DNA from 3 places in the Lelliottia sp. JS-SCA-14 genome. Region 2 is predicted to be linked to each of the others. Evidence: predicted binding sites of a transcription regulator. Region 2 holds the regulator's gene; each other region holds the start of a gene.
What was found. The regulator sigma-54, encoded in region 2, starts transcription at its own class of promoters, with help from an activator protein. The targets are predictions, from matches to a motif close to GTTGGCACANNTTTCGCTNT.
Positions count from the first base shown of each region.

Region 1: glnK (P-II family nitrogen regulator) is a predicted target of sigma-54. The motif match lies at 2,361-2,380, and genes of this name have one in related genera.
Region 3: hypA (hydrogenase maturation nickel metallochaperone HypA) is a predicted target of sigma-54. The motif match lies at 1,965-1,984, and genes of this name have one in related genera.

Region 1 covers NZ_CP141606.1:1,163,375-1,167,535, forward strand. Annotated here, with positions in the region: gene U9O48_RS05385 (SmdA family multidrug ABC transporter permease/ATP-binding protein) at 1-437, shown strand, start outside; gene U9O48_RS05390 (SmdB family multidrug efflux ABC transporter permease/ATP-binding protein) at 430-2,211, shown strand; gene glnK (P-II family nitrogen regulator) at 2,430-2,768, shown strand; gene amtB (ammonium transporter AmtB) at 2,804-4,090, shown strand.
Region 2 covers NZ_CP141606.1:4,299,686-4,303,846, reverse strand. Annotated here, with positions in the region: gene ptsN (PTS IIA-like nitrogen regulatory protein PtsN) at 36-527, opposite strand; gene hpf (ribosome hibernation promoting factor) at 610-897, opposite strand; gene rpoN (RNA polymerase factor sigma-54) at 920-2,353, opposite strand; gene lptB (LPS export ABC transporter ATP-binding protein) at 2,401-3,126, opposite strand; gene lptA (lipopolysaccharide ABC transporter substrate-binding protein LptA) at 3,133-3,687, opposite strand; gene lptC (LPS export ABC transporter periplasmic protein LptC) at 3,656-4,161, opposite strand, start outside.
Region 3 covers NZ_CP141606.1:3,753,893-3,758,053, forward strand. Annotated here, with positions in the region: gene hycC (formate hydrogenlyase subunit 3) at 1-671, opposite strand, end outside; gene U9O48_RS17465 (4Fe-4S dicluster domain-containing protein) at 668-1,276, opposite strand; gene hycA (formate hydrogenlyase regulator HycA) at 1,347-1,802, opposite strand; gene hypA (hydrogenase maturation nickel metallochaperone HypA) at 2,010-2,360, shown strand; gene hypB (hydrogenase nickel incorporation protein HypB) at 2,364-3,227, shown strand; gene U9O48_RS17485 (HypC/HybG/HupF family hydrogenase formation chaperone) at 3,218-3,490, shown strand; gene hypD (hydrogenase formation protein HypD) at 3,494-4,161, shown strand, end outside.

The sequences.
Region 1 (4,161 bases), 1.8 Mb from region 2:
CGCGTCTGGCCAGCGTTCATGACGATATTCTGCGTCTGCCGCAGGGTTACGCCACCGAAGTGGGCGAGCGCGGCGTGATGCTCTCGGGCGGACAGAAACAGCGTATCTCCATTGCCCGCGCGCTGCTGCTCAACGCCGAAATTCTGATCCTTGACGACGCGCTCTCCGCCGTCGACGGGCGTACCGAGCACCAGATCCTGCACAACCTGCGCCAGTGGGGCGAGGGACGCACGGTCATTATCAGCGCCCACCGTCTGTCGGCCCTGACGGAAGCGAATGAAATTCTGGTGATGCAGCACGGGCATGTTGCCCAGCGCGGGCATCACGACCAGCTGGCGGAACAGTCCGGGTGGTATCGCGACATGTATCGCTATCAACAGCTGGAGGCGGCGCTGGATGACGCGCCGGACCTGAACGAGGAGGCCACCCATGCGTAAGTTTACCCAGCTGTGGCCGACCCTGAAACGCCTGCTGGCCTACGGTTCGCCGTGGCGCAAACCGCTGTCGATTGCGGTGGTGATGCTGTGGGTGGCGGCGATCGCAGAAGTCAGCGGCCCGCTGCTGATCAGCTATTTCATCGACAACATGGTGGCGAAAAGCTATCTTCCGCTCGGCCTGGTGGCCGGGCTGGGCGCGGCCTATGTCGGGCTTCAGCTACTGGCGGCGTCTCTGCATTACGCTCAGTCGCTGCTGTTTAACCAGGCGGCGGTCGGCGTGGTGCAGCAGCTGCGCACCGACGTGATGGATGCGGCCCTGCGTCAGCCGTTGAGCGAATTTGATACCCAGCCTGTCGGCCAGGTGATCTCTCGCGTCACCAACGATACGGAAGTGATCCGCGATCTGTACGTCACCGTGGTGGCGACGGTGCTGCGCAGTGCGGCGCTGGTCGGCGCGATGCTGGTGGCGATGTTCAGCCTCGACTGGCGGATGGCGCTGGTGGCGATCACCATTTTCCCGGCGGTGATGATCGTGATGATCATTTACCAGCGCTACAGCACGCCGATTGTGCGTCGGGTTCGCGGTTATCTGGCGGATATCAACGACGGCTTTAACGAAGTCATCAACGGCATGAGCGTTATCCAGCAGTTCCGCCAGCAGGCACGGTTTGGTGAACGCATGGGCGAGGCGAGCCGCTCGCACTATATGGCGCGCATGCAAACCCTGCGTCTGGATGGTTTCCTGCTGCGTCCGCTGCTGAGCCTGTTCTCGGCGCTGGTGCTGTGCGGTCTGCTGATGCTGTTTGGTTTCGGTTCGGGCGGCACGATGGAAGTGGGCGTGCTGTATGCGTTTATCAGCTACCTCGGGCGTCTGAACGAGCCGCTGATCGAACTGACGACCCAGCAGTCGATGCTGCAACAGGCGGTGGTCGCTGGTGAGCGCGTCTTCGAGCTGATGGACAGGCCGCGCCAGACCTACGGCAACGATGAGCGCGAACTGCAGAGCGGGTCAATCGCGATCGATCATGTCTCCTTTGCCTATCGCGAAGATCGCCTGGTGCTGCAGGATATTGATCTTGATATTCCGTCGCGCAGTTTTGTCGCCCTGGTCGGGCACACGGGGAGCGGGAAAAGTACTCTCGCCAGTCTGCTGATGGGTTACTACCCGCTGACGCAGGGTGAAATCCGCCTCGACGGGCGTCCGCTCTCGACGTTGAGCCACGGCGTGCTGCGCAAAGGGGTTGCGATGGTCCAGCAGGATCCTGTCGTCATGGCCGACTCCTTCTTTGCCAACGTCACGCTGGGCCGTCCGTTCAGCGAGGCGCAGGTCTGGGACGTGCTGGAGAAAGTCCAGCTCGCGGAACTGGCGCGTGAAATGAGCGACGGGATCTACACCAAACTCGGCGAGCAGGGGAACAATCTCTCCGTCGGGCAGAAGCAGCTGCTGGCGCTGGCGCGCGTTCTGATTGAAACGCCGCAGGTGCTGATCCTTGATGAAGCCACGGCCAGCATCGACTCCGGCACGGAGCAGGCCATCCAGCAGGCACTGGCGGAGGTGCGCGAGCACACGACGCTGGTAGTGATCGCTCACCGCCTGTCGACAATCGTCGAAGCCGATACCATCCTGGTGCTGCATCGCGGGCAGGCCGTCGAGCGCGGCACGCACCGTGAGCTGCTGGAAGCGAAAGGTCGCTACTGGCAGATGTATCAGCTGCAGCTGGCCGGAGAAGAGCTGGCCGCCAGCACGCGCGAAGAGGAGTCCCTCAGCGCCTGATGCACCAAAATACCGCAAGCCGCTAACAGGGATTTCTGTTGGTGCAAAAATGAAACGCACCCTGCACTGTCATGGTGCGTTTTTTTTATCCATTTCTGCGCAATCGCCATTTTCTGCCTTTCCCGCCTGATTTCCCGCCGGTTTTAAACTCTGGCACATCCCTTGCAATACCTCTGTTGTAAACGCGGGCCATTATGAATTCTGACTGGAGAGGAACTATGAAGCTGGTTACGGTTGTCATTAAACCATTCAAACTCGAAGACGTTCGTGAAGCACTGTCTTCAATGGGGATTCAGGGACTGACGGTTACCGAAGTGAAAGGCTTTGGGCGTCAGAAGGGCCATGCGGAGCTGTATCGCGGGGCCGAATACAGCGTCAACTTCCTGCCGAAAGTGAAGATTGATGTGGCTATCGCTGACGACCAGCTCGACGAGGTGATCGATGTCGTGAGCAAAGCGGCTTACACCGGAAAAATTGGCGACGGCAAAATTTTCGTTGCCGAATTGCAGCGCGTCATTCGCATCCGTACGGGCGAATCTGACGAAGCGGCACTGTAAGTAACTCCTGGCACACAGTGATAGGGATCGAGAAAATGAACAAATCAACAATCAAAACAGCTCTGGGGTCTCTGGCACTGCTGCCGGGGCTGGCGATGGCGGCTCCTGCGGTGGCCGACAAAGCAGACAACGCCTTTATGATGATCTGCACCGCGCTGGTGCTGTTCATGACCATTCCGGGCATCGCGCTGTTTTACGGCGGCCTGATCCGCGGTAAGAACGTGCTGTCCATGCTGACGCAGGTCGCGGTGACCTTCGCGCTGGTGTGCGTCCTGTGGGTGGTGTATGGCTACTCGCTGGCCTTCGGCGAGGGCAACGCCTTCTTCGGCAACTTTAACTGGGCGATGCTGAAAAATATTCAGCTGACCGCACTGATGGGCAGCTTCTATCAGTACATTCACGTCGCGTTCCAGGGCTCGTTCGCCTGTATCACCGTCGGTCTGATTGTCGGTGCGCTGGCAGAACGTATTCGCTTCTCCGCGGTGCTGATTTTTGTGGTGGTGTGGCTGACGCTCTCCTATGTGCCCATCGCGCACATGGTCTGGGGCGGTGGTCTGCTGGCGTCACACGGCGCGCTGGACTTCGCGGGCGGTACTGTGGTGCACATTAACGCGGCTGTCGCGGGCCTGGTCGGGGCATACCTGATTGGCAAACGCGTGGGCTTTGGTAAAGAGGCGTTCAAACCGCACAACCTGCCGATGGTCTTCACCGGTACGGCAATCCTTTACTTTGGCTGGTTCGGCTTCAACGCTGGTTCCGCGAGTGCCGCTAACGAAATCGCAGCGCTGGCCTTTGTGAACACCGTGGTGGCAACCGCTGGCGCAATCCTCTCCTGGGTGTTTGGTGAGTGGGTGGTGCGCGGTAAGCCTTCTCTGCTGGGTGCCTGTTCCGGCGCGATTGCCGGTCTGGTTGGCATCACCCCGGCGTGCGGTTACGTCGGTGTGGGCGGCGCGCTGCTGATTGGTCTCGTCTCCGGTCTCGCGGGTCTGTGGGGCGTCACGGCGCTGAAACGTATTCTGCGCGTGGATGACCCTTGCGATGTGTTCGGTGTCCACGGCGTGTGCGGGATCGTAGGCTGCATCATGACCGGTATCTTTGCGGCCACGTCGCTCGGCGGTGTGGGCTACGCAGAAGGCGTGACCATGGGTCATCAGCTGCTGGTTCAGCTGGAAAGCATCGGCCTCACCATCGTCTGGTCGGGTGTCGTGGCCTTCATCGGCTACAAACTGGCTGACCTGACCGTGGGCCTGCGCGTACCGGAAGAGCAGGAGCGCGAAGGTCTGGATGTGAACAGCCACGGCGAGAATGCGTATAACGCCTAAGGTAAAAGCAAAACGGCAACGAGAGTTGCCGTTTTTAGTGTTTTCTCCCTCTCCCAGTTGGAGAGGGCATC
Region 2 (4,161 bases):
TCCTCACGACTGCAGATGTGAAGGCCATCTCCTGGTTACGCATCATCCTGATTGCCTTCCGCTTCGGTGATAATTTGGTACAGCTCTTCATCACTTTGGGCTGCGCGCAGACGGCGGCAAATGGTTTTATCCGCCAGACGTTTTGCCACCAGCGAAAGCGTATGCAGATGGGTTTTCGTCTGGTCAGCGGGCACCAGGAGAGCGAAAAGCAAATCCACCGGCTGGTTATCAATCGCATCAAAAGCGATCGGCGTTTCAAGCTGCACAAAAACGCCGACGGCGCGTAGTGTGTCTTCTTCCAGTTTGCCATGTGGAATGGCAATGCCATTGCCGATGCCGGTACTGCCCATTTTTTCACGGGTCAGAATGGCCTCGAACACCACCTGAGGTGGCAGGCTTAACTGTTTAGCGGCCAGTTCACTGATGATTTCCAGAGCGCGTTTTTTGCTCTGGCAGTGAACGCCACTGCGGGTACATTCCTGGTTAAGGACATGACTCAATTGAAGCGAGGAATCGTTGTTCATCATAATTTCACCTAAGCGCTAACTGTACAAATGGCCTGTTGTGTTTCACAACAGGCCGCCCTGCACCCGTTAACTGCCCGGACAATTAGTGTTGTTTCAGTTTATCTTTATGTTTATTAAGCTGTCGTGCCAGCTTGTCAATCAAGCCGTCGATAGCCGCATACATGTCTTGCCCTTCCGCACTGGCATGGATTTCGCCCCCGTTGATATGCAGGGTTGCGTCCGAGATATGAGTCACTTTCTCCACTTTTAACACAATGTAGACCTGGTTGATCCTCTCGAAATACTGCTCCAGCTTGGCGAATTTGGTATTCACAAAATCGCGCAGGGCTTCAGTGATCTCGACGTTGTGTCCTGTGATGTTGAGCTGCATAGTGTCTTCCTTATCGGTTGTGTCAAACCAGTTGTTTACGCTGGTTAGACGGCGGAATGGATAAAGACTCTCGATACTTCGCAACAGTACGACGTGCCACCATAATACCCTGATCGGACAGCATGGTGGTTAACTTACTGTCACTCAGTGGCTTCGCGGGGTTTTCCGCGGCGATCAACTTCTTCACCAGAGCACGAATGGCCGTCGACGAGGCTTCGCCGCCGCCCTCGGTATTCACATGGCTGGAGAAGAAATACTTAAGCTCAAAAATACCGCGCGGGCTGTGCAGATACTTCTGCGTAGTCACGCGCGAAATGGTCGATTCGTGCATCTCGACGGCCTGGGCGATATCCGCCAGCACCATCGGTTTCATAAACTCTTCGCCCTGATCGAAAAACGCCTGCTGCTGCTCGACAATACAGCGACTGACCCGGAGCAAGGTATCATTTCGGCTCTCGAGGCTTTTGATCAGCCATCGCGCTTCCTGAAGATTGCTGCGGATGTATTGATTGTCGGAATCGTTGCGCACGCTGGTGCACATGGAGGCGTATTGCTGGTTGATCTGCAGGCGAGGAATGCTGTCGGAATTGAGTTCAACGGTCCAGCGGCCATTGTGTTTGCGCACCAGCACGTCAGGGATCACATACTCGGGTTCGCCGGTCTGGATCGACTGTCCGGGGCGCGGATCGAGGGACTGAATCAGATTCACCGCCTCTTTCAGCACATCTTCTTTCAGACGCGTGATGCGCATCAGGGAGCGGAAGTCGTGATTCGCCAGCAGATCTAAATGCTCGCTGATGATCAGCCGCGCTTCGTCGATCCACGGCGTCTCTTTGGCGAACTGGGAGAGCTGGATCAACAGACAATCGCGCAGATCTTTCGCTGCGACACCGACCGGATCAAAGCGCTGGATGCGCTTGAGCACCGCTTCGATCTCATCGAGATCGATATCGCCGTTGCCGACGCTCTCCAGAATATCTTCCAGCGAGACGGTCAAATAGCCGGTGTCATCCACGGCATCGACAATGGAGGTGGCAATCGCGCGATCGGTTTCGGTGAACGGCGTGAGCTCCACCTGCCACATCAGATAATCCTGCAGCGACTGGGTGGTTTCACCCTGATAGACGGGTAACTCGTCGTCCTGGTAGTCTGCACGCGTGCCGGAAGGCGTTCCGGCGGTGTAGATCTCATCCCAACTGGCATCGAGCGGGAGCTCGTCGGGCATCTCTTTTTGTTCGAGTGCGTCTGCCGTATCAAGGGATTCGGTGTCCTGCTTTTCCTGGGTATCTACCTCGTCATGAAGATCGGTTTGCTCCAGCAGTGGATTGCTATCCAGCGCTTGCTGGAGTTCCTGCTGAAGTTCTAACGTGGACAGCTGCAACAGACGGATCGCCTGTTGTAGCTGTGGCGTCATCGCCAGTTGCTGGCTGAGCCTTAATTGCAAACCTTGCTTCATGTTCAGAGCGTTTTTCCCCGCTTTGGCGTGACTTAACCTCTACCCTATCAGAGTCTGAAGTCTTCCCCAAGGTACACGCGCTTCACATGCTCGTCTTCGAGGATCTCAAGTGGCGTGCCGTGGGCGATTAAATGGCCCTGGCTGACGATATAAGCGCGTTCACAAACCGCCAGCGTTTCACGTACGTTGTGGTCAGTAATGAGCACACCGAGGCCGCTGTCGCGCAGATGTTCGATAATTCGCTTGATGTCGATGACGGAGATCGGGTCAACGCCCGCAAAAGGTTCATCCAGCAGGATAAATTTCGGATTCGCTGCAAGGGCGCGGGCGATTTCCACGCGGCGGCGTTCACCACCGGAGAGGGCCTGACCCAGACTGTCGCGCAGATGTTCGATGTGGAACTCTTCCATCAGCTCGTTGGCGCGATCCTGACGCTGTTCGGAGGTCAAATCATCACGGATTTGCAGGACCGCCATCAGGTTGTCGAAGACGCTCAGGCGGCGGAAAATCGACGCTTCCTGCGGCAGATAGCCAATCCCACGGCGCGCGCGGGCATGCAGCGGCAGCAGGCTGATGTCTTCATCATCAATGATGATGTTGCCCGCATCGCGCGGAACAATGCCGACGACCATGTAAAAAGTGGTGGTTTTGCCCGCACCGTTTGGGCCGAGCAGGCCCACGATTTCACCGGAGTTCACGGTCAGACTGACATCTTCCACGACGCGGCGGCCTTTATAGGCTTTGGCGAGGTTCTTTGCAGTTAATGTTGCCATAACGAATTAGTTACTCTTTTTCTGTGCCGGGGCCTGAGCTTTGTTCTTGTCCTGCAGCTGAGAAGGAACCAGAACGGTGGTGACGCGCTTACCTTTTTCGCTGAAAGCTTGCATTTTCTGCTCTTTCACGAGGTAAGTGATCTTATCGCCGGTGATGTTGCTATCCAGCTGTTCCAGATAGGCATTGCCGGTCAGGATGACGAGATCTTTCGCCAGCTCATAATGCATATGAGACGCGCGGCCTTTTACCGGCTTGCCGTTATCCTGCATCTGGTAGAAGGTGGCCGGATTGCCGTAGCCATCAATAATCTCTTTGCCCTGTTCGCCGCCCGGACGGGTGACAACCACTTTATCGGCGTTGATTTTGATCGTGCCCTGGGTCATGACCACGTTGCCGGTGAAGGTCACGACGTTACCCTGCATATCAAGCGACTGAGTGTCAGATTCGATATGAATCGGCTGCTCGGTGTCGCCCGTTACAGCAAGCGCGGGGAGGCTGGCGGCCAGCAGCGCGCTGGCAATGATAACTTTAAGGCTGAGTTTGTTTGTTTTGAATTTCATAGGAGGTTCTAACCTTTTCAATCAGCTCGGCGTTTTTGCTGCGTAAGTTCCCGCGCATTCTCAGACCGCTGGAATTAAATGTTGTGCCGTATAACGTCACCAGATCCTGCGACGTGACATCCTGGGTGACCAGGTTGATCTGGGCATTATCCGTAGTAATTTTGCGCAGTTGAGAATCTGGCGTCAGGGCGTTGACTTCAACATGACCATACAGATAAAGCATACGGTCATTCGTCAATTTTGCTCTGTCAGATTTAATCGACCACGTCGGAATTTTGTTGGTATCAAATGTGGTCATCACCGGTTGGGTAAACCACGAGATGCCATCATCGGAAAAATACTCTACATGCTGCGCAATCAGGCGATAGTTGAGCGCCCCTTCAGGGCTATAAACCACCGTGTCGCTGTGATCGCTTTTGTAGGTTGGTTCGCTGGTATTGACCACTTCATTCGGCGTATCGTCTTTATCAGCGA
Region 3 (4,161 bases), 550 kb from region 2:
TTGGCATGCGCCTGCGGTACCCAGCCGTGCAGGGGAATAATCCCCGCCAGCAGACCAAAGCCGACCACGCCCAGCAGCCAGATATCCGCCCCGAACGGCAGCATCTGCGCGCGGGCGCTCAGGAGATCCAGATCCAGCGTGCCGTAGCGCTGCCACACCAGCCAGCAGGTCAGCGCCAGCAGAACGGTGCCGAGGCGCCCGAGGGCAAACCACAGTTTCCCGGACTGGCTGCACCCGGTCAGGAACACGCCGCACAGGGCCATGATTTCCGCCATCACCACCAGCGCCGCCAGATTGCTGGCGACCACCGTACAGACGGCGGCGGCGAGCAGGAGATTGACCAGCAGACCGTTGGGTTTGGTCTGCGGATGGCGATGCCAGTCAATATTGAACAGGCTGACAAACAGGCCGCACAGGCCAAAGGTGATGAGCCAGATCGCGTTCAGCGGCGTGAGCTGGACGGTGTGGCGAACCAGCGGCATCACGCCTTGCGCATGCAGACCGCCGGTAAGCACCATAAATCCGGCGCAGGTTGTGATCGCACTCCCCAGCGCGCCGCCGATCCCGGCGGTCCATCCGCTGAGGGTTTTGTGGAACGAGAAGAGCAGCGACAGCACGGCCGCGGCCACAAACCAGGCCACGGCGCTGTTAATCAGAGTCACAGCGTTCATTTCGCCCCCTCGTTTTGCGCCTGGAACAGCGACAGATCGCCAAAATCGGTGTTTATCGTCAGCTCGCGTTTGCGTTTACTGGTGCGCGCGATATCGCGGATGTTAACCAGAATCAGCGCTTTGGTCGGGCAGGTGCGCACGCACGCCGGGCCTTGCTCATCGAAGCTGCACAGATCGCACTTCACCGCCACGGCGCGCACGCCCGGCACCCAGTCCAGCAGGCTGCTGACGCGGGCCGGTGCGGGAGGCGCTGGCGGCGCTTTTGGCGAGTTGGCGTTGGCCGGAATATGCAGCGGACGGCTGCCGGAAAATTCAATCGCGCCAAACGGACAGGCGATGCCGCACAGCTTGCAGCTCACGCACAGGCTCTCGTTCAGCTGCACCGCGCCATCGATACGGGTGATGGCATTCACAGGACAGACGCCCGCGCAGGGGGCATCCTCACATTGATGGCAGAGCTGCGGGGCAGACTCTTTTTCATTACGCATAACGCGCAGGCGCGGCATCGACTGCAGCCCGTGCAGACGGTGTGTTTCGGAACACGCCGCTTCACAGGTGTGGCAGCCAATACAGACCGTCGAGTCAGCAATTACAAAACGGTTCACCGGGTAGTCCTCAGGACAGTGTCATTTTTGACGACGACGTGCCATCTCGACACATCTCGACACGTAAACATCAGGCGGTGCGCGATTCGCTCACCAGTTCGTGCAGATTCACCGGGAGGTTGTGTTCCACCGCCGCATAGAGGCCGTCGTACACCGGCGCGATTTTTTCCAGATAGTGTTCAAGCACCTGGTGGCGATCGCGGGTGCTGACGTGACCGTCAACCATGCCGTCGGTCATCAGCTGTGCCTGGGCAATGCGCTGCCTTTCGCCGTCTTTGGTTTCGACGTGGTATTCGATGACGTGGCTGTTGAAGTTGTCCGCCAGGGTGACGTAAATCGTGAAGTGGCCGAAGAGGATGAAGCACAGATCCTCCTGCGCCGCGCAGCTCATGGCGTGGTGCAGATGGGCTTTTGACAGGGTGATGCCCTGAACCAGTGAGTTGCAGTAGAGGTGCCACTGCTCCTGTAATTGTTGATGGCGTTGCGCGATGTAATCCGCTTTTTCGCTAAGTTCCCAAATAGTCATCTCAGGTATCCGGTTAATGGAGATGAGGGCTGTTAAGCAGATTTTGTGCCAGTTTTTATCATGCTGATATTTATCGATTTTTCATCATCATCACTGTCAACATCAGCGTGTCGACGTGTCATTTCGTCAGCGCCGACATCGTCACGCCTTATCTCAAATTAAGCTGGCATCGTTATTGCATTAACGCCTAAAACATCAGGAGGCGTCATGCACGAAATCACCCTCTGCCAGCGCGCGCTGGAACTTATCGAACAGCAGGCGAAGCAGCATCACGCGAAACGCGTCACCGGCGTGTGGCTGAAAGTCGGGGCGTTTTCCTGCGTCGAGCCCAGCGCCCTGACCTTTTGCTTTGAGCTGGTGTGCCGCGACACGCTGGCGGAAGGCTGCGAGCTGCATCTCGAAGAGCAGCAGGCCGAATGCTGGTGTGAGACCTGCCAGCAGTACGTCACGCTGCTGTCATCGAAAGTGCGAAGCTGCCCGCAGTGTCAAAACACCGGGCTGAGGATCGTCGCGGACGACGGCTTGCAGATCCAGCGCCTCGAAATAGACCAGGAGTAAATCATGTGTAGTACCTGCGGTTGCGCCGAAGGCAACCTGTATATCGAAGGGGACGAGCATCGCCCCCACTCCGCGTTTCGCTCCGCGCCCTTTTCTCCCCCCCCGCGCAACGTATCAGCGTTGACCGGCCTGCGCTTTGCGCCGAAGCCATCGGACGAAGGCGACCTGCATTACGGCCACGGCGAAGCGGGCACCCACGCGCCGGGCATGAGCCAGCGTAAAATGCTGGAGGTGGAGATCAACGTGCTGGACAAAAATAACCAGCTCGCCGCCCGCAACCGCGCGCGCTTCGCCGCTCGCCAGCAGCTGGTGCTGAACCTGGTTTCCAGCCCCGGCTCCGGCAAAACCACCCTGCTGACGGAAACCCTCAAACGCCTGAACCAGCGCGTCCCGTGCGCGGTGATCGAAGGCGATCAGCAGACCGTGAATGACGCCGCGCGTATTCGTCAAACCGGCACCCCGGCGATTCAGGTGAATACCGGTAAAGGCTGTCATCTGGATGCGCAGATGATTGCCGACGCCGCGCCGCGTCTCCCCCTCCCTGATACGGGCATTCTGTTTATCGAGAACGTGGGCAACCTCGTCTGCCCGGCCAGTTTCGACCTCGGTGAACGGCATAAAGTGGCGGTGCTCTCCGTCACCGAAGGGGAGGACAAACCGCTGAAATACCCGCATATGTTTGCCGCCGCCTCGCTAATGCTGCTCAACAAAATCGACCTGCTGCCGTACCTCGACTTCGACGTCGAGAAGTGCCTGGCCTGCGCCAGGGAAGTGAACCCGGAGATTGAAATCCTGATGGTCTCCGCCACCAAAGGCGACGGCATGGAGAGCTGGCTGAGCTGGCTGGAGAACGAGCGATGTGCATAGGCGTTCCAGGACAGATTCGCGCCATCGACGGCAACCAGGCTAAAGTCGAAGTCTGCGGGGTGCTGCGCGATGTCGATCTCACACTGGTGGGCGTTGTGGATGAAAACGGCGCCTCGCGCCTCGGTCAGTGGGTGCTGGTCCACGTCGGTTTTGCCATGAGCGTGATTAATGAAGACGAGGCCCGCGACACCCTCGCGGCGCTGCAAAACATGTTTGAAGTCGAGCCGGACGTCGGCGCGCTGCTGTTTGGCGAGGAGCGTTAAACCATGCGCTACGTTGATGAATATCGCGCCCCGGAACAGGTGATGCAACTGATTGCGCATCTGAAAACGCGCGCTTCGCTGCTGGAGTACACCGCCGCGCGCCCGCTGCGCATCATGGAAGTGTGCGGCGGCCACACCCATGCCATTTTCAAATTCGGCCTCGACCAGCTCCTGCCCGATAACATTGAATTTATTCACGGCCCCGGCTGCCCGGTGTGCGTCCTGCCGATGGGCCGCATCGACAGCTGCATTGAGATAGCCAGCCAGCCGGAGGTGATCTTCTGCACCTTTGGCGACGCCATGCGCGTGCCGGGAAAAAACGGTTCGCTGATGCAGGCCCGGGCGCGCGGCGCGGATGTGCGGATCGTCTATTCGCCGATGGATGCCCTGAAGCTGGCGGCGGAGAACCCGGCGCGCAAAGTGGTCTTTTTCGGCCTCGGGTTTGAAACCACCATGCCCGCGACGGCCATCACCCTCCAGCAGGCCAAAGCGCAAAATCTCACCAACTTTTTCTTCTTCTGTCAGCACATTACGCTGATTCCGACTCTGCGCAGCCTGCTGGACGAACCTGACAACGGCATCGACGCCTTTCTGGCGCCAGGCCACGTCAGCATGGTGATTGGTACCGGGGCCTACGGTTTTATCGCCGCCGACTATCATCGCCCATTAGT